2 regions of the Streptomyces sp. GLSS-08 genome follow, and region 1 is predicted to be linked to the other one. Evidence: riboswitches for the same ligand, from Rfam matches in the RefSeq annotation. Region 1 holds a riboswitch; the other holds the start of a gene.
The links. A riboswitch is a leader RNA that binds a small molecule or an ion and turns the genes downstream of it on or off. The one in region 1 is predicted to bind thiamine pyrophosphate.
Positions count from the first base shown of each region.

Region 2: it holds a riboswitch for thiamine pyrophosphate, as region 1 does, so the genes downstream of both, AC0ZLC_RS16125 (cytosine permease) here and thiO (glycine oxidase ThiO) in region 1, are expected to answer to the same signal.

Region 1 covers NZ_JBWJAQ010000028.1:45,237-60,795, forward strand. Annotated here, with positions in the region: gene thiS (sulfur carrier protein ThiS) at 1-180, opposite strand, end outside; gene thiO (glycine oxidase ThiO) at 177-1,373, opposite strand; TPP riboswitch at 1,371-1,483, opposite strand; gene AC0ZLC_RS31700 (avidin-fold protein) at 1,535-1,885, shown strand; gene AC0ZLC_RS31705 (NAD(P)/FAD-dependent oxidoreductase) at 1,918-3,144, shown strand; gene AC0ZLC_RS31710 (Rv2175c family DNA-binding protein) at 3,233-3,604, shown strand; gene thiE (thiamine phosphate synthase) at 3,695-4,381, shown strand; gene metF (methylenetetrahydrofolate reductase [NAD(P)H]) at 4,478-5,434, shown strand; gene AC0ZLC_RS31725 (SCO2102 family sporulation regulator) at 5,458-6,339, shown strand; gene AC0ZLC_RS31730 (phytoene desaturase family protein) at 6,440-7,942, opposite strand; gene AC0ZLC_RS31735 (DUF4126 domain-containing protein) at 7,988-8,602, opposite strand; gene AC0ZLC_RS31740 (TetR/AcrR family transcriptional regulator) at 9,016-9,645, opposite strand; gene AC0ZLC_RS31745 (YhgE/Pip family protein) at 9,669-11,753, opposite strand; gene AC0ZLC_RS31750 (ATP-binding cassette domain-containing protein) at 11,725-12,687, opposite strand; gene AC0ZLC_RS31755 (SAV_6107 family HEPN domain-containing protein) at 12,872-13,411, shown strand; gene AC0ZLC_RS31760 (methyltransferase) at 13,586-14,356, shown strand; gene AC0ZLC_RS31765 (DUF3040 domain-containing protein) at 14,631-15,023, shown strand.
Region 2 covers NZ_JBWJAQ010000008.1:49,097-64,655, reverse strand. Annotated here, with positions in the region: gene AC0ZLC_RS16160 (TauD/TfdA dioxygenase family protein) at 1-361, shown strand, start outside; gene AC0ZLC_RS16155 (MIP/aquaporin family protein) at 491-1,339, shown strand; gene glpK (glycerol kinase GlpK) at 1,364-2,881, shown strand; tRNA gene AC0ZLC_RS16145 (tRNA-Pro) at 2,956-3,029, opposite strand; gene AC0ZLC_RS16140 (NPP1 family protein) at 3,110-3,877, opposite strand; partial or broken gene AC0ZLC_RS16135 (serine hydrolase domain-containing protein) at 4,180-4,778, opposite strand; gene thiD (bifunctional hydroxymethylpyrimidine kinase/phosphomethylpyrimidine kinase) at 5,070-5,897, opposite strand; partial or broken gene AC0ZLC_RS16125 (cytosine permease) at 5,945-6,196, opposite strand; TPP riboswitch at 6,186-6,280, opposite strand; gene AC0ZLC_RS16120 (ComEC/Rec2 family competence protein) at 6,324-7,364, opposite strand; gene AC0ZLC_RS16115 (hypothetical protein) at 7,361-8,641, opposite strand; gene AC0ZLC_RS16110 (caspase family protein) at 8,638-9,807, opposite strand; gene AC0ZLC_RS16105 (DUF2235 domain-containing protein) at 9,956-11,011, shown strand; gene AC0ZLC_RS16100 (pyruvate carboxylase) at 11,038-14,412, opposite strand; gene AC0ZLC_RS16095 (ABC transporter ATP-binding protein) at 14,549-15,559, opposite strand, start outside.

The DNA of each region.
Region 1 (15,559 bases):
GAGGACTTCGACGCGGTCTCCCTCGGCGAGGGCCGTCGCGGCCCACCGGGTGCGCGGGACGACGGTCTCGTTCAGGGCGGCGGCGACCCCGGAGGGGGCCGCGGTGAGGGTCGCGACGAGCGCGTCGAGCGCCGTGCCCGGAGCGACGTGCCGCCGCTCCCCGTTGACGTGGATGTTCATGCGGGCTGCTCCGTGCGGGCCGTGCTGAAGCGTTCGGGTGTGAAGGGGCGTGCCTCGTCCGGGAGTTCACCGGTGGTGAGGACGTGCGCCATGGCGTCGCCGGTGACCGGGGTGAGCAGCACGCCGTTGCGGTAGTGGCCGGTGGCCAGCAACAGGCCGTCGAGCCCGGTCGGGCCGAGCAGCGGCGCGTTGTCCGGCGAGCCGGGGCGCAGTCCGGCGCGCGTCTCGGTCAGCGGCAGCTCGGTGATCCCGGGGACCAGTTCGTGCGCGTCGCGCAGCAGCTCGTACACCCCGCCCGCGGTGACCGTGGTGTCCCAGCCCAGCTCCTCGCTGGTGGCGCCCACGACCAGCTCGCCGCTCTCGCGGGGCACCAGGTAGACGTGGCTGCCGCGCACGACGGCGCGCACGGTCCGGCTCAGGAACGGCGCGTACAGCTTCGGCACGGTCAGCCGCAGCACCTGCCCCTTCACGGGGCGCACCGGCGGCAGCAGGTCGTCGGGGACGCCCGCCAGCCGTCCGCTGAGGCTGCCCGCGGCGAGGACCACCTGGCCGGCCCCGAGGGCGGTGCCGTCGCGGGTGAGCACGCCTGCGGCCCGGCCCCGTACGACGGTCAGGCATTCGGCCCAGGTGCGGTGGAGGACCACTCCGGCCCGCTCGCAGGCCGCGACCAGGGCGGCGGCGAGCCGGCGCGGGTCGACCTGGTGGTCCCCGTCCACCCGCAGCCCGCCGCGCACACCCGGGGCGAGCATCGGCTCCAGACGGCGGCAGTCGCGACCGCTGAGCCACTCCGAGTCCAGGCCGGACCGCTGCTGCAGGGCGTGCAGTTCGCGCAGGTGCGCGCGGTCGTCGGCGTCCAGCGCGACGGCGAGCGTGCCGCACCTGCGGTAACCGGGGTCGAGGCCGGTCACCTCGGTCAGCTCGGCCACGAAGTCCGGATAGCGGCGCGCGGAGGCCAGGTTGAGGCCCAGCAGGGTCTGCTCGCCGTAGTGCAGTTCGGTGACGGCGGCCAGCATGCCTGCGGCCACCTGCGCGGCTCCGCCGCCCGGCTCGGGGTCGACGACCGCGGTGCTGAGTCCCCGTTGTGCGGCCCGCCAGGCGGTCACCAGCCCGATGATGCCACCGCCCACGACGAGGACGTCCGGGATGTCCGCGGACCCCGGTGCGGTGGGCGCGGCGTGCGACATACGCGACATGGGCGTCCAGCCCCTCCCTTCGCCGGCATGACCCGGATCAGGTTCGTACGGTCGGAGGCCGCCCAGCCTCCCTCTCAGCCCGGTGCGTCCGGGCTCCCGCGTGTGCTCTACGTTGGCCAGCCTAGCCCGTCACCCCGGACCCCAGTAGAGGAGTTCCCCGCATGACCCGCTCGCTCGACGGCCTCGTCCTCGCCCCGGTCGCCGACCAGGCGCCGGGCCAGGTCGGCACCCGCACCCGGTTCACCTACCACGAGCGGAACGGGGAGATCTGGGCCGAGTACTCGGGCGGGGATGTCGTACGAGGTCATCTCGTGGGTAGGCGTGAGGGTGACCGCCTCGACTTCCGGTACGTGCAGCTGAAGCACGACGGAACGACCTCTTCCGGGCACTGCGTGTCCTCGGTCGTCGAGCTGGCCGACGGACGGGTACGGCTTGAGGAGAGCTGGCAGTGGGAGTCGCAGGAGGGCAGCGGGACGAGCGCGGTGGAGGAGATCACCCCGCGCACCCGATGACTGATGGACCGTCAGGTGTCTATGGTGATCAGGTGAGCGAGCAGACGCGGGCTGAGGAACGCACGGCGCGGCAGGTCGTCGTCGTGGGCGCGGGCATGGCCGGGGTGCAGACCGCCGTCGCCCTGCGCGAACAGGGCTTCGCCGGCACGGTGACGCTGATCGGCGCGGAGCCGCACCAGCCGTACGACAGGCCGCCGCTGTCCAAGGCGGTGCTGCTCGGCAAGGCCGAGGGCTCCGCCTTCGACGTCGACTTCGAGGCGCTCGGCATCGGACTGCGCCTCGGCTGCGAGGTGCTCGGGGTGCGCCCCGCGGACCACGAGCTGGACACCGCCGAAGGTCCCGTGCCGTACGACGTCCTGGTCCTCGCGACCGGAGCGGAACCGATCCGGCTGCCCGGCACGGAGGGCGTCCCCGGAGTCCATCTGCTGCGCACCCTGGACGACGCCGAGCTGCTGCGCCCGGTCCTCGCCGAGCAGCACGACATCGTGGTCGTCGGCGCGGGCTGGATCGGTGCCGAGTTCGCCACCGCGGCGCGCGAGGCCGGCTGCACGGTGACCGTCGTCGAGGCCGCCGACCGTCCGCTGGCCGGGGCGCTGCCTCCCGAAGTGGCCGCGCCCATGGCGGCCTGGTACGCCGACAGCGGAGCCGCGCTGCGCACGCACGCGCGCGTGGAGCGCGTCGAGCCCGGCGCCGTCGTCCTCGACGACGGCTCCCGGGTGCCCGCGGGCGCGGTCGTCGTCGGTATCGGGGCCCGCCCCGCGACCGGCTGGCTCACCGGCTCAGGCATCGAGCTCGGCGCCCACGGCGAGATCGTGGCCGACGCGCACCTGCGCACCTCCGCGTCCGACGTCTACGCGGTCGGCGACTGCGCCTCCTTCCCCTCGGGGCGGTACGAGGGCCGCCTGCTGGTCCACCACTGGGACAACGCCCTCCAGGGACCGCGCGCGGTGGCGGCGAACATCATCGGCGAGACCCCCGTCGCGTACGACCCGGTGCCGTACTTCTGGTCCGAGCAGTTCGGGCGCTTCGTGCAGTACGTGGGCCACCACGCGTCCGCCGACACCACCCTGTGGCGCGGCGACCCGTCGGGCGCCGCGTGGACGGTGTGCTGGCTGCGCGAGGGCCGCCTCGTCGCCCTGCTCGCGGTGGGCCGGCCCCGGGACCTGGCCCAGGGACGCAAGCTCATCGAGGCGGGCACGCCGATGGACGCGGTCGCCCTGACGGACCCGTCGAAGCCGCTGAAGGCGGCCGCGGCGTAGCGGCTGCCGTCCCGGCCGCCCCGGCCCCCCTCCCCAGGTCGGACGGGCCCGGCTTCCGACTGTCGGTCCCAGATGGCAGGCTTGTCCCGTGACCGAGATTGACGCAAAGATCGATGCTCTCGTCCCCGACTGGCTCACCCTTCCCGACATCGCCGAGATGCTCGGCGTCGAGGTGACCCGCGTCCGGCAGCTGGTGAAGGACGGCCAGCTCATCGCCGTACGCCGTGGTGAGAACCGCGCGCTGCACGTCCCCGCCGCCTTCATCGACGGGGCCGAGCAGAAGGTGGTCAAGGGCCTGTCCGGCACCCTGACGCTCCTGCGGGACGACGGCTACAACGACGAAGAGATGCTGGAGTGGCTCTTCACCCCCGACTCGACCCTGCCCGGCACCCCCGCGCAGGCTCTGAGCGAGAATCGCGGCACGGAGGTGAAGCGCCGCGCCCAGGCGCTCGCCGTCTGATCCGACGACAACCTCCGGTGTACGGACCACGGCCCGCCGGCCCGCCCGGCCGCCGCGGTCCGTACACCGCCGACCACGGGGGACTCAACGATGCCCGAGACCGGTGCCGCCGCCCGCGCACAGCTCGCCGACGCCCGCCTGTACCTGTGCACGGACGCCCGCAAGCGCCAGGGCGACCTCCCCGAGTTCCTCGACGCGGTCCTGGCGGGCGGTGTCGACCTGGTGCAGCTGCGGGACAAGAGCCTGGAGGCGGCGGAGGAGCTCGCGTGCCTGGAGCTGTTCGCGGACGCCTGCCGCCGGCACGGCGCGCTGCTCTCGGTGAACGACCGGGCGGACGTGGCCCACGCGATCCGCGCCGCGCATCCGGCCGGCGCCCAGATCCTCCACCTCGGCCAGGGCGACCTGCCGGTCCCCGCGGCCCGCGCCGTCCTCGGCGACGACATCCTGATCGGACGCTCCACGCACGCGGAGTCCGAGGCCGCGGCCGCCGCGGTCCAGGAGGGCGTCGACTACTTCTGCACGGGTCCCTGCTGGCCCACCCCTACTAAGCCCGGCCGCCACGCGCCGGGCCTCGATCTGGTCCGGTACACCGCCTCGCTGGACACCGACCGCCCCTGGTTCGCCATCGGCGGCATCGACCTCGGCAACGTGGACCAGGTCCTGGAGGCCGGCGCCCGCAGGGTCGTCGTCGTCCGGGCGATCACCGAGGCGGACGATCCGGGAGCGGCGGCCGGCGCGTTCGCGAAGCGGCTGCGGGACGCCCCTGCGCCGCGGTGACGCCCGGTGTCCGAGGGATGGACAAGAAGCCGACGAATCCGGACGAATCCCATCTCTCCGGTTGGGTGACCGGCGTCCCCTGGCTAACCTGCGAACATGGCCTCCGGATCTGCTTCCACCAGGACTGATCGCGCACGCACCGTGCGCGACATGCTCGCGACCGGCAAGAAGACGTACTCGTTCGAGTTCTCCGCGCCGAAGACCCCCAAGGGCGAGCGGAACCTGTGGAACGCGCTCCGCCGGGTCGAGGCCGTCGCGCCCGACTTCGTCTCCGTCACCTACGGAGCGGGCGGTTCCACGCGAGCGGGCACGGTCCGGGAGACCGAACAGATCGTCGCCGACACGACACTCACCCCGGTCGCCCACCTCACCGCCGTGAACCACTCCGTCGCGGAGCTGCGCAACATCATCGGGCAGTACGCGGACGCCGGGATCCGGAACATGCTCGCGGTGCGCGGCGATCCGCCCGGCGACCCCATGGGCGAGTGGGTCCCGCACCCCCAGGGCCTGGCCTACGCGGCCGATCTCGTCCGGCTGATCAAGGAGTCCGGTGACTTCTGCGTCGGCGTCGCGGCCTTCCCCGAGATGCACCCGCGGTCCGCCGAATGGGATCTGGACGTCGCGCACTTCGTCGACAAGTGCCGCGCGGGCGCCGACTACGCGATCACGCAGATGTTCTTCCACCCCGAGTCGTACCTGCGCCTGCGCGACCGGGTCTCCGCGGCCGGCTGCGGCACCCCGGTGATCCCCGAGGTCATGCCGGTGACGAGCGTGAAGATGCTGGAACGGCTGCCACAACTCAGCAACGCCTCCATCCCGGCGGAGCTGAAAGAGCGGATCCTCACAGCCAAAGACGATCCGGCGGCTGTACGCTCCATTGGCATCGAGTTCGCCACCGAGTTCTGCGCGCGACTGCTGGCCGAGGGAGTTCCCGGCCTGCACTTCATCACGCTCAACAACTCCACGGCGACACTGGAGATCTACGAGAATCTCGGCCTGCACCACCCACAGCGGGCCTGGACCGGCCGCGCCGGTGTGCGACACACTGCGTAGCGGTTACTGGGAGAGGGGCGTACATGGGCTGGACGGTCCTCTACATCGCGTTCGGGATGGTCGCGCTGTGGCTGCTGGGTGAGGTGCTGCTGCAGTACAAGGCGCGGCTGCGCTGGCGGCTGCTCGCCTTCGGCGGTTTCCTCTGCGTCGTCGTCGGCGTGCTGATCCCCTCCGTGGTGGTCATCGGACTGGGCGCCGCCGCCTTCGCGGTCGGGCAGACGTACGTCACGCTGTCCTTCCGCCGCGGCTTCTCGACCGGCTGGGCCATCGGCGGCCGTCCGGGCGCCAGCAAGCGGCGCCGCGGCGAGCAGGGCCGCCAGGAGCCCGCGCCGGAGGTCTCCGGTGCGGAGGCGACCGGCGACCGGCCGTACACACGCGACGACGACTACGACCCCGACGACGTCTTCACGCCCGCGCAGCCGTCCGCCCCCGCGGCCACCGCCGTCTACGAGCCGCAGCCGCTGCCCGACGACACCGGTTCCTACGGCGTCTACGACGAGAACGCGTACGCCGGCAACCCGCCCCAGGGCACCGGCCAGCCCCAGGACCAGCAGGCCTACGCCTACGACAGCTACGCGGGATACGACCAGCAGCAGTACGGCTACGACACCGGGCAGCAGCAGTACGCGGCCTATTCCGACCCGTACATCGGCACGCAGACCTACGGCAGCGCCCCGTACGACACCGCCGCCTACCACGGCCAGGCGTACGGGCAGCAGAACCACGACCAGTCCCAGTACACCGGGACCTCCGCGGGCGAGACCCCGCCCGGCGGCGTGTGGGTGCCCCAGCAGCGCAACGCCGAGGATCCCTACGGCGGCGAACTCCCGCCGGAGCAGCCGTATCCCTACCAGGGCGACGGCAACGGCAGCAGCACCGGCTACGACGAGCAGTACCGGTACTGACCCCCAGGAGCGCCGCCACGGCCACCGCGTCCGTTGAGGAGCCCCGGTGGCCCGGAGCCCCCGGTCACCTCACTGTGAGCCCGGAGCCCCCCGGGTCACCTCACTGCGAGCCCCGGAAGTCCGGCCCCTCCACGACGAGGCCGGTGACGAGCGCACCCGACATCCCCGCGTGCGGCAGCCCGCCGCCGGGGTGTGCCCAGCCGCCGACGGCGAACAGCCCCGGCAGCGCGGTGCTGTTCGACGGGTGCAGCAGCCGTCCGTCCGCCGCCGCGAGCGCCGGGGCGGGCACCGCGCCACCGGCCGCGCCGGTCGCCTCGGCGATGTCCGCGGGCGTCTGGACCTCGTGCCACAGAAGACGGTCGCGGAGCCCCGGCAGGGCACGCTCCGCGACGCCGAGCAGCCGCTCCACGTCCGGTGCGGACACCTCCAGACCCGCCGGGACGGTCGCGGTCAGGGTCACCGCCTCGTGCTCCGCGTCCGGCGCCGACGCCGGGTCGTCCGGGCGCAGCAGCGTGAGGGTGGGGGCGGCGGCGAGCCCCGGAGGGTCGCCGAAGAGCCGGTGCAACTCCTCGTCACGGTCCGCCGCGTGCACCACGGTCCGGTGGGCCGCCCCGGCCGGCCGGCCGCCTCTCAGCGCCAGCAGCACCGTCAACCGGCTCGCCGCGCCGCGCTGCGCCGGGACGACGCCGGCACCGCCCCGCAGCGCCGTGCCCGGGGCGAGGGCCTCCAGCACACCCGGAGCGACCCCCGCCACCACCAGGTCGGCCTCGGCGACCGTGCCCGCGCTCCCGCCGAGCTCTACGCCCGCCGCCCGCCCGTCCTGCACGACGATCCGCGCGACCCGCGCACCGAACACGAACTCCACCCTGCGGTCCAGGCACCGCTCGTACACCGCCCGGGCCAGCTCACGGACGCCACCGCGCACGTACCAGGTGCCGAAGGCGTGCTCCATGTAGGGCAGGACGGCCGCCGCCGCGGGGGCGGTGCGGGGGTCGAGCCCGTACGCCAGGGCATGGCTCTCCAGCAGGGCGGTGAGCCGCGGGTCGCGCAGCTCCCGGGCGCCGACCTCGGCGAGCGTGGCGGCCCGCCGGGTGCGCAGCAGACGCCTGTGCGGCACCGCCGGGTAGGGCTCGCGCTCGGCCAGCACCGGCCAGTTCGGCCAGAGCGGCTCCTCCAGGAGGGGCCGGCGGGTGCGGTCCCACGCCTCGCGCGCCCGCACCAGGAAGTCGCCCCAGCGGGCCCCCGCGCCGACGCCGAGCGCCTCGTCCAGGGCGCTGACGACGCCCGCGCGGGAGGCGTTCGACAGGGCGACCCGGGTGCCGTCGGCGAAGACGTGCTGCGCCGACGGGTCCACCTGGACCAGCTCGGCGCACGCCTCCAGCGGCTCCTTGCCGGTCTTGACGAACAGGTCGCGGTAGACCGCGGGCAGCGTCAGCAGTCCCGGCCCGAGGTCGAAGGAGAATCCGTCGCGCTCGAAACGGCGCAGCGCGCCGCCGTACGTCGCCGCGCGCTCGTACACCACCACCCGGTGGCCCGCGACGGCCAGCCGGGCGGCGGCCGCCATCGCGCCCATCCCGGCGCCGATCACCGCAATCCGTGCCATGCCAGGGACTTTATCGGCCGCCACCGAAAGCCCGGCGCGCGGCCGTCAGCCGGGCGGCCACGCCGTCCGCGCCGCGAGCCGCCGCTCCTCCCGGCGCTGGGCCCTGCGGCGCAGAAAACGCCGGATGCGGGAGACCAGGAAGTAGAGCACCAGCAGTCCGGCGAGCAGCAGGACGCCCGCGATGACGGCCGCTGCCTGCGGGTGGAACATCGCGAAGGTGAGGATCCCGGCGACCCCGAGATCCTCGGCCAGGCTCACGATGATGTTGCTGAACGGCTCGGGAGAGCTGTTGATCGCCATCCGGGTGCCGGCCTTGACCGCGTGGCTCGCCAGCGCCGTCGAACCCCCGACGGCGCCCGCCGCGAGATCCGGGAGCGAACCGCTCTGTCCGGCGAGCAGGGCCCCGACCACCGCCCCCGACACGGGCCGGATCACGGTGTGCACCGAGTCCCACACCGAGTCGACGTACGGGATCTTGTCGGCGACCGCCTCGCAGAGGAAGAGCACCGCGGCGGTGATCAGGACCTCCGGGCGCTGCAGGGACTCCGGCACCTCGTCGCTCAGGCCGGTCGCGCCGAAGACGCCGAGGAGCAGCACCACCGCGTACGCGTTGATGCCGCTGGCCCAGCCGCTGGTGAAGACCAAAGGGAGTACGGACACGGACGCGATCGTATCCAGGCGGCGCCGCCGCGTCCTGGGCCCCTGTGCCCACGGCTGAGTAGGTGTACTCAGCCGACGGGATGAGTAGCCGCACGGATGGGCTCGACCTGCGGAAACGGCAGAGTGGAGGCACGGAGAGGGGCGCGGCTCCGGCACCGCCGGCACGGGGCGGCGGAACGGAGCCGGGCCCTCGACCGCTCCTTCCGCCGGCATTCGGTGGGAGCGAGGCACGGGGGACTCGGTGGACGACCGCACCGGGCCGACGGGGCACGGGGGAGTACGGGGGAGTACGGAAAGGCGCCGGTTCGGGGCGGCCCGCGGGGGACGCGGCCGGATCGGACCGGCGCCTTCGTGCACCCGCCGCATCAGCGGCTGCCGCTCACGCGGACCGGCGCCTTCGCGTGCCGGCCGGCTCAGCGGCTGCCGCTCACGCGCCCCTGGAGGAGCCGGGACAGCGCCGCGTGCACGTCGTCCAGGGATCGCTCCGGCTGGAACGCCTGCCAGTCCAGGGCGGCCACGAGGACCATGCCGACCAGCGCCGCCGCCGTCAGGGGGATGTCGAGTTCGTCGCTGAGCTCGCCGTTCGCCACACCGTCGCGCAGGACGTCCTCGACGACCGCGACCGCCTGCTGCCTGACCACCATCAAGGTGGACTGCCAGGCCCGGTTGGTGCGCCACAGCTCGGCCACGTACAGCTGGGTGAACGCGGGATAGCGGTCGATGAAGACGAGCCCGGCCCTGATCATCGCGTCCAGCGCGTCGACCTTGCTGCCGCCCTCCCGCGCCGCCGTCTCGGACGCGTCTCTGAGGGACGCGGTGAGGAGCCCGACGCCGTGCCGCAGCAACTCCTCGAAGAGGACCGACTTGCTCGCGAAGTTGTAGTAGACGGTGCCCTTCGCGACTCCCGCCCGTTCGGCGATCTCGTCCACGGTGGTGGCGGAGAACCCCTGTTCGGCGATGAGGGTGACGGCCGCCTCGTAGAGCTTCTGCCGGGTCGCCTCGCGACGGCTGCTCCCGGCCCCCGTGGCACTGGTGCTTTCCATGGCCTTGATTCTCACAGGAACGGTCACAGGGTCAGCTCCGGGTGCAGCCGGTCGAGCGTCCACACCTGCTTGCGGCGGGCGGAGACGGCGGTCAGGGCGAGGGCGCCCGCGGTGAACGCCACGAGGACGGCGCACGCCTGCCAGACCGGACCGAGCCCGCCGCCCGTGATGAGCCTGCGGAGGGCGTCGACGACGTGGCTCATCGGCAGGAACGGGTGGATGGCGTTGAAGAACCCGGGACTGGTCTGCACGGGGTAGGTGCCGCCCGCCGAGGTCAGCTGGAGCATCAGCAGGGCGAGGACGAGGATGCGGCCCGCGGCCCCGAAGCGCGCGTTCAGCCACTGCACGATCGCCGCGAAGCACGCCGTCACCAGGAACAGGAAGCCCACCGTCCCGGCCGCCCGGACCATGTCGAGACCGACCAGCCAGTGGAGCACCGACATCAGGGCGGCGGTCTGCAGGACGCCGAGCGCCGCGACCGGCAGCCAGCCCGCCAGGGTGATGCGCCAGGCCGGGGCGCCTGCCGCGAGCGCGCGTCGGCTGAGCGGCGGGATCAGCATGTACGCCACCATCGCGCCCACCCACAGGGAGAGCGGAATGAAGTACGGCGCGAATCCGGTGCCGTAGTTGGGCGCCTTGTGCAGGTCCCGCGAGGCGAGCTGCACCGGATCGGACATGACCTGGGTGCGCTGGTCCCGGTCGTTCTCGTCGTAGTCGGGGATCCTGCCCGCACCGTCGTGCAGGCCGCCCGCCAGCTTCCCGGAACCGTCGGCCAGCCTGTACATGCCGCCGTCGAGGTCGACCGCGCCCGTCCTGAGCTTGCCGATGCCGGTGTCGAGATCGGCGGCGCCGCTCCTGGCGGTGCCGAGCCCCGTGTGCAGCGTCTTGGCGCCCTTGGCGACCTTCCCGGCCCCGCTGTTCAGTTCGTTGATCCTGGTGACGGCGTCGTCGAGGTCCTCGGAGAGGTGCGGCGAGCGCCTGGCGAGACTCCGGGCCTGCTTCTCCAGGGTGGCCAGGTTCTTGTCGAGCGTGTCGAGGTCGCCGTCCTGGTCGCTCACGAGCGTGTTCACGTCGTCGGCGACCGTCGCCACGTCCGCCGCGGCCTGCTTGGCCTTCTTGAGTTCCGGGCACGCCGGGTCGGGCACCACCGCGGTCTCGCAGCGCGCCCTGTGGATGCGGTCGAGAGTGTCGGAGGCGGTGCGGGCGCCCTTGGCGGCGGCCGGGGCGGTCCTCACCAGGGTGTCGAGGTTGTGGCGGACCGCGGACGCCGAGTCGGCGACCAGCCGGGCCGTGTCGCCGATCGTCTTCTCGTTGTCCTTCAGGAAGGGGCGTACGCCGGCGGCGACCCCGTTGACCTTGTCGGCGAGCGTCTGCGTGCCGTCGGCCACCCGCCGCGAGCCGTCCTCGAGGTCGCCCGCTCCCTTGTTGAGCTTCCGCAGGCCCGAGGACAGCTTTCCGCTGCCCGCCTCGGCGTCCTTCAGGCCGTCGGCGAGAGCCTTGGAGCCCTTCTTGGCCTTGCCGATCCCGCCCTTGAGCCTGTCGGCCCCCTTGGCTGCCTTGACCGTCTCCCCGTGGATGTCCGAGAAGGAGATGAAGATCCGGTCGAGGAAGGACCGTGAGGCCTTCGTGGACGCCGCCGTGCGCACCTCGCTGAAGACCGTCCGGGAAATCTGCCCGACGATGTAGTTGTTCGCGTCGTTCGTACGCACCTGGAGCGCGCCCGTCTCGGGGGAGTCCCCGGAGCTGGACGCGATCCGCCGGCTGAAGTCCTCCGGCATGGTGAGCGACAGGTAGTACGTGCCGTCCTCGACGCCCCTGCGGGCCTCGGCGGCGCTCACCTCGTGCCACTCGAAGGTGTCGCTCTCGTGCAGCCCCCTGGTGATGTCGTCGCCGGCGGTCAGCTTCCGCCCTGCGGCGGTCGCCCCCGCGTCGTCGTTCACCAGCGCCACGGGGATGCGGTCCAGGCGCCCGTACGGGTCCCAGAACGAGTACAGGTAGAGGGCGCCGTAGAGCAGGGGCAGCAGCAGCAGGGCGGCCAGTGCCGCGCGCGGCAGCCTTCCCCTGCCGAAGCGCCGAAGCTCAAGCGCGGCCAGTTTCGGCGAGCGCATCAGCCGTCTCCTTGTCGTCGTCCTTGTCGGCCCTGTCGGCCCTGTCGTCCATGCGACCGTTGCGTTCCTTACGGTCCTCGTGGTCCTCGTGGTCCTCGTGGTCCTCGCGGTCCGTGTGGTCCCCGTGGTCCTCGCGGACTTCGTCGTGCCGGTCCGCGTGCCCGGGTTCGTCCCGCCGGCCGGGGGCGTGTCCCGCGTCCGGGCCGGGCTCTTCGGGTGCGGGGCCGGTGGAGACGACGACGGCTCCCTCGGGGGCCTCACTGCACACCGCCACGACCGTGGTTCCCGACGCGGCCAGCGATCTCAGCAGGGCCCAGACCTCCGTCCGTTCGGCGTCCGACAGCTTGAGGTCGGTGTCGTCGACGGCCAGCAGCCGCGGTTCGCCGACCAGGGCCAGCGCGACGGAGAGCCGCAGTGCCTCCAGCCGCTCCAGGTCGCGCACGGCCGTCCGCGTTCCCTTGGGCAGGGCGGCGGGGTCGAGCCCGGCGGCCCGGAGGGCCCGTTCGGCGCGCTGTCCGGCCTCGGCCAGCCGCTCGGCACGGGGGCGCAGGAGTCCGCGCACGGTGTCGCGCAGCGGGCCGGTGAACCGGCGTTGCAGCAGCGCCCGTTCGAGGAGGTGCTCCCCGACGGTCAGGGCGGGTTCCAGGTCCGTGACGCCGGGGACATGGGCGAGCGCGCTGATCCCGCGTACCGCCGCCATCTGCTGGGGCAGCGCGAGGGGACCGACCGACGCCCGCCCCTCGGTGGGCTTCATCCGGCCGGTGAGCGCGAGCAGCAGACAGGTCCGGCCGGAGCCCGACGGTCCCTCCACCGCGATCAGCGAGCCGGGTTCCGCGTCGATGCCGACGCCCCGGAACGCCCACCCGCGGGGCCCCTTGAGGCCGAACCCCTCCGCACCGACGGCGACCGCGGCGACTGCTTCTGGCTCGCCCATGTCCCCCCTCGCTCCCCTGAGGCGGGGCCGCGTAGGGCCCCTTTTGAACTGACTGGTCAGTGCAAAAACTATCTCGAACCCCTGACCGAGGCAAAAGACCAGGTCGGAACGGATTGTCAGTGCCATAGCTCACGATGGGTACATACGGCCACAGTGCCGTCACACAGACGACAGGAGGTTCGTCATGGCCACCTCTTCCGCAGCCGCCGCCCACCGGCGCGGCGCCGCCGGCCCTGCCCCCTCACTGACCGGTCCGGCGAGCGACGTGCACCCCGTGCTGCGCCGGACGACAGCTCCGCCCGCAGCCCTCGACCTGCTCGCCCAGGCCCGCGCCGGACTCGAGGAGGCGACCACCCTCGAGACGCCCAACGAGCGCTATGCCACGGCGCACCTGGCGGCCCTGCGCACCGCCGCCGCCGTGCTCGCCGCGCGGGGACGCCCGGAGACCACGCCCCGACGCCGGGCGCGCATCCGGAGCGCCTGGGAAGTGCTCCCCGAGATCGCGCCCGAACTGGCCGAGTGGGGCGCGCTGTTCGCCTCCGGAGCCGGGCGCCGGGCCCGCGCGGAAGCGGGCATACAGGGCGCGGCCGGCCCGCGTGACGCCGACGACCTGATACGCGACGTGGCCATGTTCCTGCGCCTCGTTGAGCGGATGCTGGTCCTCCAGCCGGTCCTGCCGCAGCCCCGGCAGGACGAGGACCACGAGGTCCCGGACGCGGGGTGAGCGCTCGCCGTCGTGATCCACCGCGTGATCCACCGCGTGATCCACCGCGTGAGACGGGGAGCCGGGCACGGCGGCGGAGGCAATAGGGTGGGAGGCGCATGCAGCCTCCCAGCGGGAGGCGTCCCGATCGCTCCGCCGGACAGCAGGCGGTGCCGCGCCGAGGAGTCAACTGCCGTGTCGGACCCGATGCGCCCCCGCGCTGCCCTCCGTACCGCCGTGGTCTGGGAGGTCCTCCAGGACGCTCTCGACCGCCGCGTGAAGGCCACGGGGCGGGAATCGCTCGACGTCCTCGACACCGGGGGCGGCAGCGGCAACTTCGCGGTGCCCGTGGCCCGCCTCGGCCACCGCGTCACGGTCGTCGACCCCAGCCCGAACGCACTGTTCGCGCTGGAGCGCCGCGCCGGCGAGGCGGGCGTCGCCGACCGCGTGAAGGGCGTCCAGGGCGACGCCCACGGCCTCTTCGACGTCGTCGAGCGCGGCGGCTACGACGCGGTGCTCTGCCACGGCGTCCTGGAGTACGTGGACGACCCCGCCGAGGGTGTGCGCAACGTGGTGGACGCCCTGCGCCCCGAGGGCGTCCTCAGTCTGCTCGCCGCCGGCCTGGGCGGAGCGGTGCTCGCACGCGCCCTCGCCGGGCACTTCAAGGAGGCCAGGCAGGCGCTCGACGACCCGGACGGACGCTGGGGCGAGGGTGATCCCGTACCGCACCGCTTCACCGCCGGACAGCTCACCGCGCTCGTCGAGGGCGCGGGCCTGCGGGTCGGTGCCGTGCACGGGGTGCGGGTCTTCGCCGACCTGGTGCCCGGCGTCCTCGTGGACACCGAACCTGGCGCCCTCGACGCGCTGCTCAAGCTGGAGGCCGCGGCGGCCGAGCTCGCCGCCTTCCACTCCGTGGCGACACAGCTCCATGTGCTGGGCGAGTCCCGGGGTGCCGACGTGGCGTGAGTGGCGTGCGTGACGCGTCGCTGATCAGCGCCGGGGCGGCGGATGGAGTACGCCACAGGCCCCCCGATCGGACGCCCCGCGCCGTATGATCGAGGGAGACCACCCGGCATGACGGGTCGGCCGCCGGGGAATGCACGCTCCAGCGGGCCGGACCGCCGTGGCGGGTTCCGGTTGGCCGATTGGCGTAGAGGGGCGGGTTTCACGGGGGCGATTCCCTGCCTATCCTGAAGGGGACCCCCAGTCGCCCCGGCGACTGCACGATGAGGAGGACTCCGTGCCGCTCTCGGAGCACGAGCAGCGAATGCTCGAGCAGATGGAGCGAGCGCTGTACGCCGAAGATCCCAAGTTCGCGACAGCGCTTGAGGGAAGCGGGCTGCGTACGTACACCCGGCGACGGGTCTACCAGGCGGTCGCGGGCTTTCTGGTGGGTATCGCGCTCCTCATGGCCGGAATGGTCGCCCAGCAGATCTGGATCAGCGTGGTGGGCTTCCTCGTCATGCTGGGCTGTGCGGTGCTCGCCGTCACCGGTTGGCGCAAGGCCCCCAAGCCGGGTGAACAGCCGGCTGCCGGTACGCCGGGCGTCCGTCGTCAGCCGCGGCAGCGCCGCTCCATGATGGACCGCATCGAACAACGCTGGCAGCGTCGTCGAGACGAGCAGGGCCACTAGGGCCTGTCTGACGGGCTCTAGCCCTGCGGGTCGCCGCAGCCACAGACATCGCGTGAGGGGGTGTACTACCCGGCCCGGTAGTACACCCCCTCACGCATGCCGTCACCCGGCCCCGGACGGCGAGCCGGGCCGTCCCGCCGCGAGCGGTGGGGAGAGGGCCGGTCCGCCCGCCCGGAGAGGTGGATCGGGCCGATCCGCCCGGTGGGGCGAGGCGCGCCTCGGTCGGCTTGCGGGCCGTCCCTCCGTCCTCGGGAACCGGGCAGGGCCCAGTCCTCTCCTCGCCCGACGGCAGCCGACGGTGCCCTCTCCGCACTTCGCGGGAACCCACCACGCCCCAGCCCCCGGACGGCACCCCTTCCGCCCTCGCGGGAACCGGCGAAGCCACCTCGGACTCTCACGGGAACCGTCCCCCAGCCGTGCCGGGCACCCGCCGGCACCCCGCGCCGCAACCGCGAGAAGCCACCTCAGCCCTTTCGGGAACCGACAGGGCCCCTCCCACCCGTGACCGGGAACCGACAGGACCGACAGAGCCCCTC
Region 2 (15,559 bases), on a different contig from region 1:
TCAGGTCGCCTCGGTGCACCCCCTGGTGCGGGTGCACCCGGAGACGGGCGAGCGCCTGCTGTTCGTCAACGGGTACTACGTGGAGCGGATCCTGGGCGTGTCCCGCGCGGAGAACGTGCGGCTGCTGGAGATGTTCGTCGAGCAGGCGACCCGCCCCGAGTACACGGTCCGCTTCCGGTGGGAGCCGGGCAGCGTCGCCTTCTGGGACAACCGGGCCACCGTCCATCTCGCCCCCGGCGACACCGGCCACCTCGACCACCCCCGCGTCATGCACCGCGTCATGCTCGCGGGCGACATCCCGCAGGGCGTGGACGGCAGGCCCTCCGAAGCCCTGACCGGCTCCCCGCTGCACCCGTCCTGAGAACGCACCCCTTGCCACAAAAGTGAATATTGCGCCCCTTGTGCGATTGTCGCTTGATCGTCCTATTCTGATGCGGGGAGGGCTCGGACAGTCGACGGCCGGCTCCGTGCCGGTGGGAAGTGGGCTTCCATGGCTGAACGATTCAAGCGGCTGGGGCTGGCCGGCGAGATGTCGGCCGAGTTCCTCGGCACCATGATTCTCATCCTCTTCGGTTGCGGCGTGGTGGCCCAGGTGGTCGCCGGCGGCGCACTCACGACGCCTGCGGGCGGTCTCGGCAACCACGACAGCATCGCCTGGGCCTGGGGCCTCGGCGTGACCCTCGGCGTCTACGTCGCGGCACGGCTGAGCGGTGCTCACCTCAACCCCGCGGTGACCGTCGCACTGGCCACGTTCAAGGGTTTCCCGTGGAGCAAGGTGGCACCGTACGCGCTGGCCCAGACGGCCGGCGCCTTCGTGGCCGCCCTGCTGGTGCGCTGGAACTACACCGAGGCGCTGGCCAAGGCCGACCCCGGCCACACCATCAAGACACAGGGCGTGTTCTCGACCCTTCCGGCGAACGGCAACCCCAATCTGCCGGTCCACGAGTGGGGCGCGTTCCGCGACCAGATCATCGGCACCGCGATCCTGCTGCTGCTGATCCTGGCCATCACGGACCTGCTCAACACGCCGCCCGGCGCCAACCTGGCACCGTTCATCATCGGTCTCGTCGTGGTCGCGATCGGCATGGCCTGGGGTACCAACGCCGGCTACGCGATCAATCCGGCGCGTGACTTCGGGCCCCGGCTGGCCAGCTTCCTCACGGGATACGGCGGAGCCTGGCGAGATCAGTACGGGAACTTCTACTTCTGGGTGCCGATCATCGGCCCGCTGATCGGCGGACTGCTCGGCGCCGGCCTGTACAAGCTCCTGATCGGCCGGTTCCTGCCGACGGCGGAGCCGGAGCCCCCCGGACGCGTCCCCTCACCCGACGAGTCCTGACGCCCGCGAAGGAGGCGTATTCCCATGGCGGACTTCGTGGGCGCGGTGGACCAAGGGACCACCAGCACCCGTTTCATGATCTTCGACCACGCCGGCAACGAGGTGGCGAAGCACCAACTCGAGCACGCCCAGATCATGCCGCGCTCCGGCTGGGTCGAACACGATCCGGTGGAGATCTGGGAGCGCACCAACTCGGTGATGCAGAACGCCATGCGGCACGGGAACCTGTCCCCGACCGACCTGGCGGCGATCGGCATCACCAACCAGCGCGAGACCACGGTGGTCTGGGACCCGCGCAACGGCCGTCCCTACTACAACGCCATCGTCTGGCAGGACACCCGCACCGACTCCATCGCCGCGGCGCTGGAACGCTCGGGGCAGGGCGACGTCATCCGCCGCAAGGCGGGGCTGCCGCCGGCGACCTACTTCTCCGGCGGCAAGATCCAGTGGATCCTGGAGAACGTCGACGGGGTCCGTGAGGCGGCCGAACAGGGCCACGCCCTCTTCGGCAACACGGACGCCTGGGTCCTGTGGAACCTGACGGGCGGTCCCGACGGCGGTATCCACGCCACCGACGTGACCAACGCCAGCCGCACCATGCTGATGGACCTGGAAACCCTCGACTGGGACGACGAGCTGCTGGGCTTCTTCGACATCCCCCGGGCCATGCTGCCCGCCATCAGCCCCTCGTCCCACCGGGAGGCGTTCGGGGTGACCCGGACCTCCCGGCCGCTGCGCGCCCCGATTCCCATCACGGGCGTGCTCGGCGACCAGCAGGCGGCCACCGTCGGTCAGGTCTGCTACGCGCCCGGCGAGGCCAAGAACACCTACGGCACCGGCAACTTCCTGGTGCTCAACACCGGTACGGAACTGGTCCGTTCACAGCACGGTCTGCTCACGACCGTGGCGTACCAGTTCGGCGACAGCCCGGCGATCTACGCCCTGGAGGGCTCGATCGCGGTCACCGGGTCCGCCGTGCAGTGGCTGCGCGACCAGATGAAGATCATCAGTGACGCGGCCGAGAGCGAGACCCTGGCGAAGACCGTCGAGGACAACGGCGGAATCTACTTCGTGCCCGCGTTCTCGGGTCTCTTCGCCCCGTACTGGCGCTCCGACGCGCGCGGCGCGATCGTCGGCCTCGCCCGGTACAACGACGGCGGTCATCTGGCCAGGGCCACGCTGGAGTCCATCTGCTACCAGAGCCGCGACGTCGTGGAGGCGATGGAGCAGGACTCCGGGGTCCACCTCGACGTGCTGAAGGTCGACGGCGGCGTGACCGCCAACGACCTGTGCATGCAGATCCAGGCCGACGTCCTCGGCGTACCGGTCAGCCGTCCGGTCGTCGCCGAGACGACGGCGCTCGGCGCCGCCTACGCGGCGGGGCTGGCCACCGGCTTCTGGCGCGACACCGACGAACTGCGCACCCACTGGCAGGAGTCCAAGCGCTGGGAGCCCCAGTGGTCCGAAGACCGGCGCGCGGAGGGCTACGCGGGCTGGAAGCGTGCGGTGGAGCGCACGCTCGACTGGGCGAAGGTCGAGTAGCCGGGCCCGGCGGCGCAACGGTCAAAGGCCGTACCGGATGTCCGGTACGGCCTTTGACCTGCGACTTCGCAAAGTCGGGACGACAGGATTTGAACCTGCGACCCCTTGACCCCCAGTCAAGTGCGCTACCAAGCTGCGCCACGTCCCGCCGCGTTCCCGTGGTGGCCCACGTGATCGCGCAGGTGAACCCTACCGCACGCGCACGGCCGGTCTCGCCGCGCGTGCTCGTCAGGCGTTGGGGTCGAAGGCGATGCCGGCCGGCTCGGCCTTCGCCAGGTGCGCGTTGAAGTTGCCGTCCTTGAGGCCGAAGACGGCGCTGCCCCAGTTGGCCTGGCTCAGCTTGTCGCGGAGACCGGCGGGGTAGCCGTTCCAGCCGACGAGGCTCGGGAAGCGCCAGGCGTGGGAGTGGTTCTCCGGCGGCTCGTCGTTGGAGTTGGCCGGGCGGAAGCAGTGCGTGCGCACGCCGTCCTTGTGGTAGACGACCTTGGGGTGGGTGCCGTCCCACCGGATCCGGTCGCGGCCGTAGACACTGAAGCCGCCGTGCGCGGAGGTGGAGACGTACTGGGCCTGGTTGTTCTGCACCCACACCACGACGTGCTCCCAGTCGTGACGGTGCCCGCCGAGGCTGCTGCCGGCCACGGCCTGGTCCTTCTCGAAGTAGAGGCCGTACATGATCGCGCACCACCCGTTGTTGCACTTCTCGCGCGCGTAACCGTTGGTGTTGTCGAGGTCCCAGGAGTCGCGGCACTGCCCGTTCAGGGCACCGGACGGGTTGAGACCGGCGTTGAGGGTCCCGTCGGGGCCGATGGCCGGCGTCGGGTAGCAGCCGTCCGTGTCGTAGTCGAAGGCCGGCTGGAACGTCTGCTCCAGTCCGTCCGCGTCGGCCGGCAGGGCCGTGGGCGGACCGGCGAGCGCGCTGCCCGGGAGGGCGACGACCAGCGCGAGCGCGCTGCCGAGGATCACCGAGACTCGGCGGGTGCGTGAGTTCTTCTTCACTACGTCCTCCTGGTCGACCGCGGTGGGGGGCGGAGCGGGCGGTCGCGTTGACATGCCCGGATCAGCTTTCCGGGCCGTCGCCGAAAGCACCAGAGGCGGCAGGTGTCGGAGTGATGAAGGATCAACCGGAGTCGGGAGAACGCGGGTTGGTGCGGCGCGCGGTCACACGGCCGCGCGCGGCCTGACGAACCGCGCGCAGCGCGACCGGCTCGCTCGGCGAGCGGCTGGACAACTCCCGCCGCCCGGTCGGCCGCGCAGGGCCGGGCGGCGTCAGCGGGCAGCAGGCGGCAGGCAGCGGGCGCTCAACGCAAGGGGACCGGACGGTCGTGGACGTTCTTCGGCGTCGCGATCTCGGTGATCACCCGGGCGACGAGCGAGGACGGCTCCTGCTCTCCGACGAGGATGTCGGTGTTGATCATCACCACCAGGGTGGCCTTCTTCGACGGCAGGTAGACGGTCACCGTCTCGTAGCCCGGGATGGAGCCGTTGTGCCCGAGCCGGCCGCCGGACTTGAAGATGCCGAGGCCGTAGCTCGTCCCGGGGTCGCCGATCGGCAACGTCTTGAGCCGTTGCGCCTGGGTCTTCGGGCTGAGCAGTTCGCCGGTGGCCACGATCTTCGCCCACCGGCGCAGGTCGCGCAGGTCCGAGATCATCTGCCCGGCCGCCCAGGCCCAGCTGGGTTCCAGTCCGTGGAGTCCTCCACCTCACCGCTCAGCGTCTGGTCGGTGTAGCCGCGGGCGTGCGGTGCGGGGAACTCGTGCTCCTCGGGGAACAGCGTGTGGCGCAGGCGGGCCGGCCGCAGGACCCGCCTCTCGATGAAGTCGCCGAGGCGGGGGCCGCTGACCTTCTCGATCACCAGGCCGAGGAGCACGAGGTTGCTGTTGGAGTACTGGAACTCCGCTCAGGGCTTCGAGTGGCAACGTCACCATCCGGTCCCCGGGGTACACCCCTCGCCCGGTACGCGTTCCTGCGAGTCCACCCGTTCGGCGCCACGGGGGTCTCCGGACGGCCCCGGACAAGGGCGCACGCCCGGTCCCGTGCGGCGCCACAGGGGTCTTGGTGGCGGCCCCGGACAAGGGCGTACACCCCGCCGGCCCGTCCGCGGATCCCGCTCACCGTGCCGCCCCGGGGCGGCGGACACCGGTGACGGACACGACGCGGGGCCGCGGCGAGGATCACCCGGGTCGGCGGCTCAGTGGCCCGCGCGCAGCCGCCAGCCGTGGTCGACCGGGCCGAGGCCGGCGCCCAGCGGGAACCCCGCCGCTATCGCGCCCGTGACGTAGTCCTTCGCGAGCCGCACCGCCTCGGGCACCGTCCTCCCCTGCGCCAAACCCACGGCGACGGCCGAGGCAAGGGTGCAACCCGTGCCGTGCGTATGCCGGTTGTCGTGGCGGGGGGCGCGCAGCCAGTGCGCCTCCGTGCCGTTGGTGAGCAGGTCCACGGCCTCGCCCGGCAGATGCCCGCCCTTGACCAGGACCCAGCGCGGCCCGTAGGACAGCAGTCGCTCCGCGGCCTCGGACATGCCTCGCTCGTCCGTCGCACGGACGCCGGTGAGCTGCGCCGTCTCGTCCAGGTTGGGCGTGGCCACCGTCGCGACCGGCAGCAGCACGGAACGTACGGCGTCCAGCGCCTCGTCCGCGAGCAGCCGGTCGCCGTGCTTGGACACGCTCACGGGGTCCACGACCACGGGTGCGGCGGTGTCCGCGAGCAACCCGGCCACGGTGGCGACGAGTTCGGGCGAGGCGAGCATCCCGGTCTTCACCGCCTGCACGCCGATGTCGTCCACGACACTGCGGTACTGCGCCCGCACCGCTTCGGCCGGAAGCTCCCAGGCGCCCTGGACACCGACGGAGTTCTGCGCGGTGACCGCGGTGAGCACGCTCATCCCGTGTGCGCCGAGCGCGAGCATCGTCTTCAGGTCGGCCTGGATGCCCGCGCCGCCGCCGGAGTCCGATCCGGCGACGGTCAGGACGCGGGCCGGTGCGGCGGACGGTCCGGCGGGGGTGACGGGCGGTGTCATACCTGGTTCTCCGTACGGGGGACGGCGTGCGGGGGGCGAGGTCAGCGGACGACGGCGGTGAGCGCGGTGGCGAGGTCGAGGCCGAGTGCGACGCCGACCGTGCCGGTGAACACGCCGGTCATGGTCGGGCTGGGCGCGGACCACGCCGTGGACAGCCGGCCGTGGCGTGCGCCTTCGGGCACCGGCACGCTGCCCCGCGCCTCGACGCGCAGGTCACCGGGGGCGGCGGGCATCCGCCCGGGGAAGACGCGCTGCGGGCCTGCGACGGCCGCCTCGCCGCCGGCACGCGGCAACGACATGAGACATCCCTCCGCCAGTGCGAACTGGTTCAGGTTCGACGGGTGTGATCTCAGCCCTCGTGCGGGGCACCCCGTGTCCGGTACGCCGGTCAGGATAGCCGAGCCGTGGACGGGCCCTGCGGGTCCCTCACAGTTCGAAGCCGGCGAACCCGTCCTCCGCGTCGTGCCCCGGTGCCGTCACGGTGTAGCCGAAGCGTTCCCGCAGGCCGGGGACGTCCCACGGCACGGCGCGGTCGCGGTAGTTGAAGACGATCTCCTTCTCGGCTCCGCCGTGTTCGAGGATCCGGGCGACGGCACTCTCGTCGGGGTGCTGGTGCCGCGCTCCGCTGGTCGAGATCAGGTAGCGGTCGCAGTCGATCAGTCCGAGGAGTTCGTTCGAGAGGTTGTGACCGCTGCCGTGGTGGGCGACCTTGAGCGCGTCGAGGTGCAGCCGTCCGCCTTCCGCCTCGGCCCGGGGCCGCAGCGACGCCACCAGCCGCCCGTCGGCGGCATCGCCGGTGAGCACGATGCGCCGGCCCTCGAACTCGAAGAGCAGGCCGATGCTGGTGACGTTCGTCGGTGAGGTGTCGGCCCGGAAGGGGGACGCGGCGAGCTGCGCCACGTTCACGGTGCCGAAGTGCTCGAAGCCCGGCACCGGAGGGTTCTCCTCGGGGTTCCGGCCGGGAATCAGGCCGTGCCTGGCGCATTCCGCGGTCCACAACGGGGCCAGCCGCTCCAGCTGGCCGCGGTCGGGAGAGAGGACCTCCATGGTGGATCCGTCGTCGAACCAGGCGAGCGGGCGTCCGACCTCGACGCCGCGTCCGCCGAAGGCGTCGTTCCACGGCGTCCGCTGCGCCAGGAGAGCGCTGGTGAGCTTCTCGCCGTCCCGGGCGCCGAATCCCTCGGCGTCCAGCAGGTGGTCGAAGCCGTTGAACCAGACGTCTGCGAACTCGACGGTCCGGTCGGGGTCGTCGAGCAGGGCGAGGATTCCGAGGATGTGGTCCTGGTCGACATGGGTGACGACGAGGACGTCGATCAGGCCGTCGAGGCCGGCGAGGGTGGACTTGATACGCGGATAGGTACGGGCGCGTCCGCCGTCGACGAGGACGCGGCGGACGAATGTGCCGTCCCCGTACTCCAGGAGCAGGCAGTCGCCGTCCTCGCCGGGCAGCATGGTGAACCGGATCATTGCGACCTCCTGCGCAGGGCGACGACCACGAACGGTTCCCGCATGTCGACCCGCCACGACAGCCGGCGGGCGCGGTCGAGCCGGTCGGCGCACTCGGGGTCGTCCGGGAACTCGGAGAGGCCGTGGATGAGACGGCTCAGCCCCAGCGTGAAGACCGGGACCCCGCGTTCGAAGGCCTCGACGAGCGCGTCCCGTGCCGCCGCCCGTTCCGTCTCGTTCCGGGCCCGGCGCAGGTGACGCATGGCCCACAGCACGGACCCGTCGCTCATCCAGTCGCACTCGTGCCGCAGCCGGTCGAGCCAGGGGTCCCAGCGGTGCGGCTCCTCCGTCAGCTCGCTGCCGACCAGGACGTAGGCGCCTGCCACCGCCGCTAGCGGGTTGGTCATCCGGCCGTAGAGCATGGTCTCCGCGTCCCGGACGAGCGTCGCCGCCGCGTCGAAGGCGCCGCGGACCATGTATCCGAGGGCGGGTCCCACCCGGCTGTCGCGCACGGTGACCGAGACGGCGCTGCCGCTGGGACTCTGCCGTTCGTTGACCAGCACCTCGATCTGCGCGGATCCCCAGGGGGCCGGCAGGGTGACGACGTACTCGTTGCCGGCCAGGTGGACTACGAGGAACTGCCGCGGCCCGGTGCGCTCGTCCAGGGTGGGTCCGCCGTCCTCGTCCAGCGGGCCGTGCGGGCCGAACCGGTAGAGCCGGGCCGCCGCGTCGCCGAGGTCGAGGCTCCCTACGGAGTGCGGCGAGGACCGGGCGAGCTCGAACACCGCCGACCGCCGCACCAGCCCGTCGGCCAGTGGGAGCATGGTCGTGAAGTGCCAGCCCTCCGGCTTGGGGTCGCCGACCCAGGCCGCGTGGCCCGGTTCGACGATCGAGTCCCACTCCCAGACCCCGGACCGCGCGCCCTGGGACCGGGGCACGGGAACCGCCTGACCGTCGTGGTAGGCGCCGTAGGACTCGATGTTGCCCATCAGGTACTGCCAGGAGTGGGACTCGTAGGGCGAGCCCGCGGTGCAGAGCGTCACCACGGTGTGCGCGCCCTCCCGTACCTCGGCGTCCTTGGACAGAACGGCACCCGAGGGCAGCCGGGCGGAGACGACGTAGTGCCCGGGAGTGACCTCGTAGCGGGCCGGCGGCGCCGAAGTGCCGCAGGGGAAGAGGACGTTGCGATGTGCGGCTCCGCCGTCGGCCGAGTAGATGTTGCCGACGACCTTGGCCCCGTCGGGGAGGTCCGTCTCGTGAAGGTCCAGTGCGACGGTCACGCTCAGGCCGGTGCTCATGACCGCACCAGCTGCACCCGGCGGAAGACCGGTCGTACGGTGATGGACTTGCGCAGCACCTCGTCGCCGATCCGCGCCTCGAAGTCGTAGTCCCCGAAGCTCAGTTCTATGGCCCACTCGCTCTCCGGGTCCGCGCCGCCGCCCTCCCCCGCGGCCCGCCGCAGCCGCTCGCAGCCGTCCTCCTTGCAGACGAACTCCGCCGTGGCGTTGTCCTGGGCGGGCGCGCAGCTCACGTACACCGGAACGACTGGCGGGCCGGGCAGTTCGTGCAGGACGAAGACGGGCAGTTCGCCGACCGAGGGGACCTGCACGCCCGCGACCGCCCCGGCGAACTGCGGCTGGTGCATGAAGTGGTCGATGGCCTCGAGCAGATGGGAGGTGTTGACGCGCCACTCGCCCTCGGGATCGTCGCTCGCCGCACCCGCGAGGCTTTTCAGCAGCGCCTCGGTGAAGAGGCTGACCCGGCCGGGCCGGGCGTGCGACCGGTCTCCGGACAGGGTGGCGTAGTAGGGGATGTGGAACCGCCGGGGGAGGTCGAGCGGACGGGTCCCCGCGCCCAGCGGCAGGCGCCCGGCGAACCGCGCGCCCGAACTCTCGATCAGGACATCGGAGTTGGACCGGCAGGCGTCGACGAAGAACACCTGCTGGGCGGCCCTGCACCGCTTGAGGCCGTTCATCAGCCCGGCGAAGTCGAGGGCGCAGTTCAGCGGGTTGTGCTGGTCGGCGAAGATGTCGGCGGCCAGCAGTGCCATGTCGTCACCCTGTGAGACGCCGTGTCCGCAGAAGTAGAAGACGAGGCGGTTGTCGACGTGGCTGTCGCCCCGGTCGTACCACCGGGTGACCGCGGCGAGGATGTTGTCGATGGTCGCGACGTCGATGTCGTGGGCCTCGCCGGTGCGAGGGTTCACGAAGGGGGTCGGCCGGTCCTCGCTCAGCAGCAGGGACAGGCTGCCGAGAGGGCGTCCCCGGTCGCGGTATTCGGAGAGGAGCCAGCTCGCGAGGGCACGGGCGGAGAGCGGGGGCGAGCTGAGCTGCCGCATGCCGTCGGAGTCCGCGACCGGGGCCTCGCCACCGGCGAGGTGGGGGTACTTGCCGACGCCGATGACCAGGGCGTGGGTGCGCGGGGACTCGGCATCCGCGTCGAGGTGGACTACTGAACCGGCCATGGACCCTCCGGAAACCCACCACACCAGAGCATGCCCGAAGGCAGCATTTCTCTTACTATATTCCTGTACGTCAGATGTGTCCCGGTATACCCACGCGGGTGGCTCCGCTCACCGTCGACCGTCGCCCTCAGGGAACGCGAGGCCCGACATGGCCAAGAATCTCGTCGTCTGTCTGGACGGCACGGGCAACCAGTTGAAGGCGAAAGGGAACACCAACGTCGTCCGGCTCTACGAGATGCTGGACCTGGCCGTTCCCGCCCGGCAGATCGCGTACTACGACCCGGGCGTCGGCACCTTCTCCGCGGCGGGCGCCTGGACACCGGCGGGCCGCCGCCTGTCGAAACTGCTCGGCCTGGCCATCGGATCCGGAATGAGGGACAACCTGGCCGAGGCGTACACGTATCTGATGAGGCACTACGAACCCGGTGACCGTATCTACGTGTTCGGCTTCAGCCGGGGTGCCTACACCGCCCGTGCGCTCACGGGCATGCTGAAGGCCGTCGGGCTGATGCGGCCCGGCATGGAGAACCTCGTCCCCTACGCCGTGTCCGTGTACGCGAAGAACAAGGACTGGTCCTCGCAGGACTGGGCCCAACTGCACCGCTTCGCGGGCGCCTTCAGCAACGCAGTCGACGGCCGCGTCGGCATCCCCGTCGAGTACCTGGGCATCTGGGACTCCGTGAAGGCCGCAGGCGTGCTGCGGTGGAACGTGCGGTGGCCGTACACGCGGCAGGCCCCGGGAGTCCGCCGCGTCCGGCACGCCATGTCCATCGACGAGAAGCGCCGGCCCTACCGCGAGTACCTCGTCACCCCCGGAGAGGGAAAGCGGTCCGCCTCGGTCGAGCAGGTGTGGTTCGCCGGGGTGCACTCCGACGTGGGCGGCACCTTCGACGACGACCCCCGGCTCCCCAGTGTCGCCCTCAAGTGGGTCGTGGACGGCGCCCTCGAGGCGGGTCTGCGGCTGAAGCCAGGAGCCTACGCCCGCGAGGTGGCCCTCGTGCCGGAGGACGCCCTCGGCACCGTGCACCGGATGGGCTGGGTCTGGTCACTGCTCACCTACCGCCGCCGCCGGCTGCCCCCGGACGCCCACGTGCACGCGAGCGTCCGGACGCGGCTGGAGACGGACCCGGGCTACGCGGGCCGGGTGCCGGTGACCGCGGTCTGGTCCGACCCGGACTGGCTCACCGCGCGCACGGCGCCGTGATCGGCGACACGCCGGCCACCGGAACGTCAGGCGATCTCCACGAGCAGGTCGCCGCCCTCCACCTGCTGGATGCGGTTGATGGCCAGCCGCGACACCGTGCCGCTCCTGGAGGCGGTGACCGCGGCCTCCATCTTCATCGCCTCGATGGTGGCCACCGTGGCACCGGCCTCGATCTCGTCCCCCTCGGTGACGGCGAGCGTCACCACTCCCGCGAACGGCGCGGCGACGTGGCCGGAGTCGGCACGGTCGGCCTTCTCCGTGGCCGGGATGTCGGAGGAGACGGCGGCGTCGCGCACCTGGATCGGCCTCAGCTGGCCGTTCAACGCCGACATCACGGTGCGCATGCCTCGTTCGTCGGCCTCGCCCACGGCCTCCAGCTCGATGAGCAGCCGGACGCCCGGTTCGAGGTCGACCGCGTACTCCTTGCCCGGACGCAGCCCGTAGAAGAAGTCCTTGCTGTCGAGCACGCTGGTGTCGCCGTAGGTCTGCCGGTGCGTCTCGAACTCGCGGGTCGGCCCGGGGAACAGCAGCCGGTTGAGCGTCGCCCGCCGGTCCTTCACCAGACCGTCGCGGTCGTCCGCGGTCAGCTCCTCCCGGGGCTTCGGCGCGGCGCGGCCCTCCAGCGCCCGGGTGCGGAACGGCTCGGGCCACCCGCCGGGCGGATTGCCCAGCTCGCCGCGGAGGAAGCCGATGACGGAGTCCGGGATGTCGAACCGGTCCGGGCGGGCCTCGAAGTCCTCCGGGTCGACGCCGGCGCCGACCAGGTGGAGGGCGAGGTCGCCGACCACCTTCGACGAGGGGGTGACCTTCACCAGGTGGCCGAGGATCCGGTCGGCGGCGGCGTACATCGCCTCGATCTCCTCGAAGCGGTCGCCGAGGCCCAGCGCGACGGCCTGCGTGCGCAGGTTGGACAGCTGCCCGCCGGGGATCTCGTGGTGGTAGACCCGCCCCGTCGGCGAGGCGAGGCCCGCCTCGAAGGGCGCGTAGATCCTGCGGACGCTCTCCCAGTACGGCTCCAGGTCGCCCACGGCCCGCAGGCTCAGCCCGGTCGGCCGCTCGGAGTAGTCGGTCGCCGCGACGATGCCCGACAGCGACGGCTGGGAGGTGGTCCCGGCCATGGACGCCACCGCTCCGTCGACCGCGTCCGCTCCGGCCTGGATCGCGGCCAGGTAGGTGGCGAGCTGGCCGCCCGCGGTGTCGTGGGTGTGGATGTGCACCGGCAGGTCGAACTCGCGGCGCAGCGCCGATACGAGTGTGGCGGCGGCCGGGGCGCGCAGCAGGCCAGCCATGTCCTTGACGGCGAGGACATGGGCGCCCGCCTCGACGATCTGCTCGGCCAGGCGGAGGTAGTAGTCCAGGGTGTACAGCCGCTCGGACGGGTCGGACAGGTCGGAGGTGTAGCACAGGGCGACCTCGGCGACGGCCGTTCCGGTCTCCCGTACGGCGTCGATGGCGGGCCGCATCTGTCCGACGTCGTTCAGCGCGTCGAAGATCCGGAAGATGTCGATGCCGGTGGCCGCCGCCTCCTGCACGAAGGCGTCGGTCACCTCGGTCGGGTACGGCGTGTAGCCCACCGTGTTGCGGCCGCGCAGCAGCATCTGCAGGCAGATGTTCGGCACCGCCTCGCGCAGTGCGGCCAGGCGTTCCCAGGGATCCTCGGCGAGGAAGCGGAGGGCGACGTCGTAGGTGGCGCCGCCCCAGCACTCCAGGGACAGCAGTTCGGGCAGGGTCCTGGCCACCACGGGGGCGATGGCGAGCATGTCCTTGGTGCGGACGCGGGTGGCGAGCAGTGACTGGTGGGCGTCGCGGAACGTGGTGTCGGTGACGCCGATGGCCGGTGACGCGCGCAGCCACCGGGCGAAGCCGTCGGGGCCCAGCTCGACGAGCCGCTGCCGGGAGCCGGCGGGCGGTTCCCCGGCCGGCACGGCCGGGATCTTGGTGGTGGGGTCGACCAGCTCGGGCCGTTCACCGTGCGGCTTGTTCACCGTGACGTCGGCGAGATAGGTGAGCAGTTTCGTGCCGCGGTCGGCGGAGTGGCGTGCCGTGAGCAGGTGCGGGCGCTGTTCGATGAACGAGGTCGTGACCCGGCCGCCCCGGAAGTCCGGGTCGTCGAGCACGGCCTGGAGGAACGGGATGTTCGTGGCCACGCCGCGGATGCGGAACTCGGCGACGGCACGCCGGGCCCGGCCGATCGCGGTGTCGAAGTCCCGGCCCCGGCAGGTGAGCTTGACCAGCATCGAGTCGAAGTGGGCGCTGATCTCCGTACCGGCGTGGGTGGTGCCGCCGTCCAGCCGGATCCCGGAACCGCCCGGCGAGCGGTAGGCGCTGATCCGGCCGGTGTCCGGGCGGAAGCCGTTGGCCGGGTCCTCGGTGGTGATACGGCACTGGAGGGCGGCGCCGTGCAGGGTGACGGTCTCCTGGGAGAGGCCGAGGTCGGCCAGGGTCTCACCGGAGGCGATGCGCAGCTGGGCCTGCACGAGGTCGACGTCGGTGACCTCCTCGGTCACCGTGTGCTCGACCTGGATGCGCGGGTTCATCTCGATGAAGACGTGGTTGCCGTCGCGGTCGAGGAGGAACTCCACGGTGCCGGCGTTGCGGTAGCCGATCTCCCGGGCGAACCGCACGGCGTCGGCGCAGATCCGCTCGCGCAGCGCCGGGTCGAGGTTCGGCGCGGGGGCCAGCTCGATCACCTTCTGGTGGCGGCGCTGCACCGAACAGTCGCGCTCGAACAGGTGGATGACGTTGCCCTGCCCGTCGGCGAGGATCTGCACCTCGATGTGCCGGGGCTCGATGACGGCCCTCTCCAGGAAGACCGTCGGGTCGCCGAACGCGGAGGCGGCCTCGCGCGACGCGGCCTCGATGGACTCGCGGAGCTGGGCGGGGTCCTCGACGCGGCGCATGCCGCGCCCGCCGCCGCCGGCGACCGCCTTGACGAACACCGGGAACCCGACGTCCTCGGCGGCCCGGACGAGTTCGTCCACGTCGGTGGAGGGGGCCGAGGACCCGAGTACCGGCACGCCGGCCGCGCGGGCGGCGGCCACCGCGCGCGCCTTGTTCCCGGTCAGTTCGAGCGTCTCGGTGCCGGGCCCCACGAAGGTGATGCCGGCCGCCTCGCAGGCGCGGGCCAGGTCGGGGTTCTCCGAGAGGAACCCGTAGCCCGGATAGACCGCGTCCGCTCCCGCCCTGCGGGCCGCGCGGACGATCTCCTCGACGGAGAGATACGCCCGCACCGGGTGCCCGGGCTCACCGATCTCGTAGGCCTCGTCGGCCTTCAACCGGTGCAGTGAGTTGCGGTCCTCGTGCGGGAAGACGGCCACGGTCCGCGCGCCCAGCTCATAGCCGGCACGGAACGCGCGGATCGCGATCTCACCTCGGTTGGCGACCAGCACCTTGCGGAACATGCGGGATCCCTTCAGCCTGCCGGTGACGCGCACCATGGTGTCGGCCCCGCCCGTTCCGCGCCATGTGAGGCGGCCCACTCCCCCGCTGTGAAGCAGGCCACTCCGGCGGCTTCTCGCCCCGCCGGGGTCCTCGCGGTCAGGGCAGCCGGGCCCGCGCGGGGCTGTCGTCGAGGAAGCCGCCGGACTGGTGCTGCCACAGCTTCGCGTAGGTGCCGGCGCGGGCGAGCAGTTCCTGGTGGGTGCCCTGTTCGACGATCCGGCCGCGGTCCAGGACGACGAGCCGGTCCATGCCGGCGACCGTGCTCAGCCGGTGCGCGACGACGAGCGCCGTCCGCCCTTCCATGAGCCGCCACAGCGCCTCCTGCACGAGGAGCTCGCTCTCGGAGTCCAGGGCGCTGGTGGCCTCGTCGAGGAGCAGGACCGGCGCGTCGCGCAGGATCGCCCGGGCGAGGGCGACCCGCTGGCGCTGGCCGCCGGACAGTTTCACGCCGCGCTCGCCGACCATGGTGTCGAAGCCCTCCGGCAGCGCGTCGGCGAACTCCGTGACGTGCGCCGCCTCGGCCGCGCGGCGGATCTCGGCGTCGGTGGCGTCCGGCCGGGCGAAGGCGATGTTGGCGCGCAGGGTGCGGTGGAACATCGCCGGGTCCTGGGGGACGTAGGCGATCAGGCTGCGCAGGTCGGCCTGGCGCAGCGCGCTGATGTCCTGGCCGCCGATCAGGATCCGTCCGCCGTCGATGTCCGTCATCCGCAGCAGCAGCCGGGTGAGCGTGGTCTTGCCGCCGCCGGACCGGCCGACGAGACCGACCTTCGCCCCGCTGGGCACGGCCAGGTCGAGGCCCTCGAAGAGCGGCCGCGCGCCGGAGTGGGCGAAGGTGACGTGCTCGAAGCGGACGTCGGCGGCCCGGGACAGCAGCGGCTGCGGGGACGGCGGGTCGAGCACGGTCGGCGGTGTCAGCAGCAGCTCGGTGAACTGCGCGGCCTCCGTCATCGAGCTCTCCAGACGGCGGTAGATCTGGTTGAACTCGAACATGATCCGTGTCGCGTTGGTGTAGTACATGAAGGCGACCACGACCGCTTCGACGCCGAGCCTGCCGCCGCCGAGGGCGACCGCGAGCAGCAGGCCGAGCGCGTTCGTCAGGACGGACAT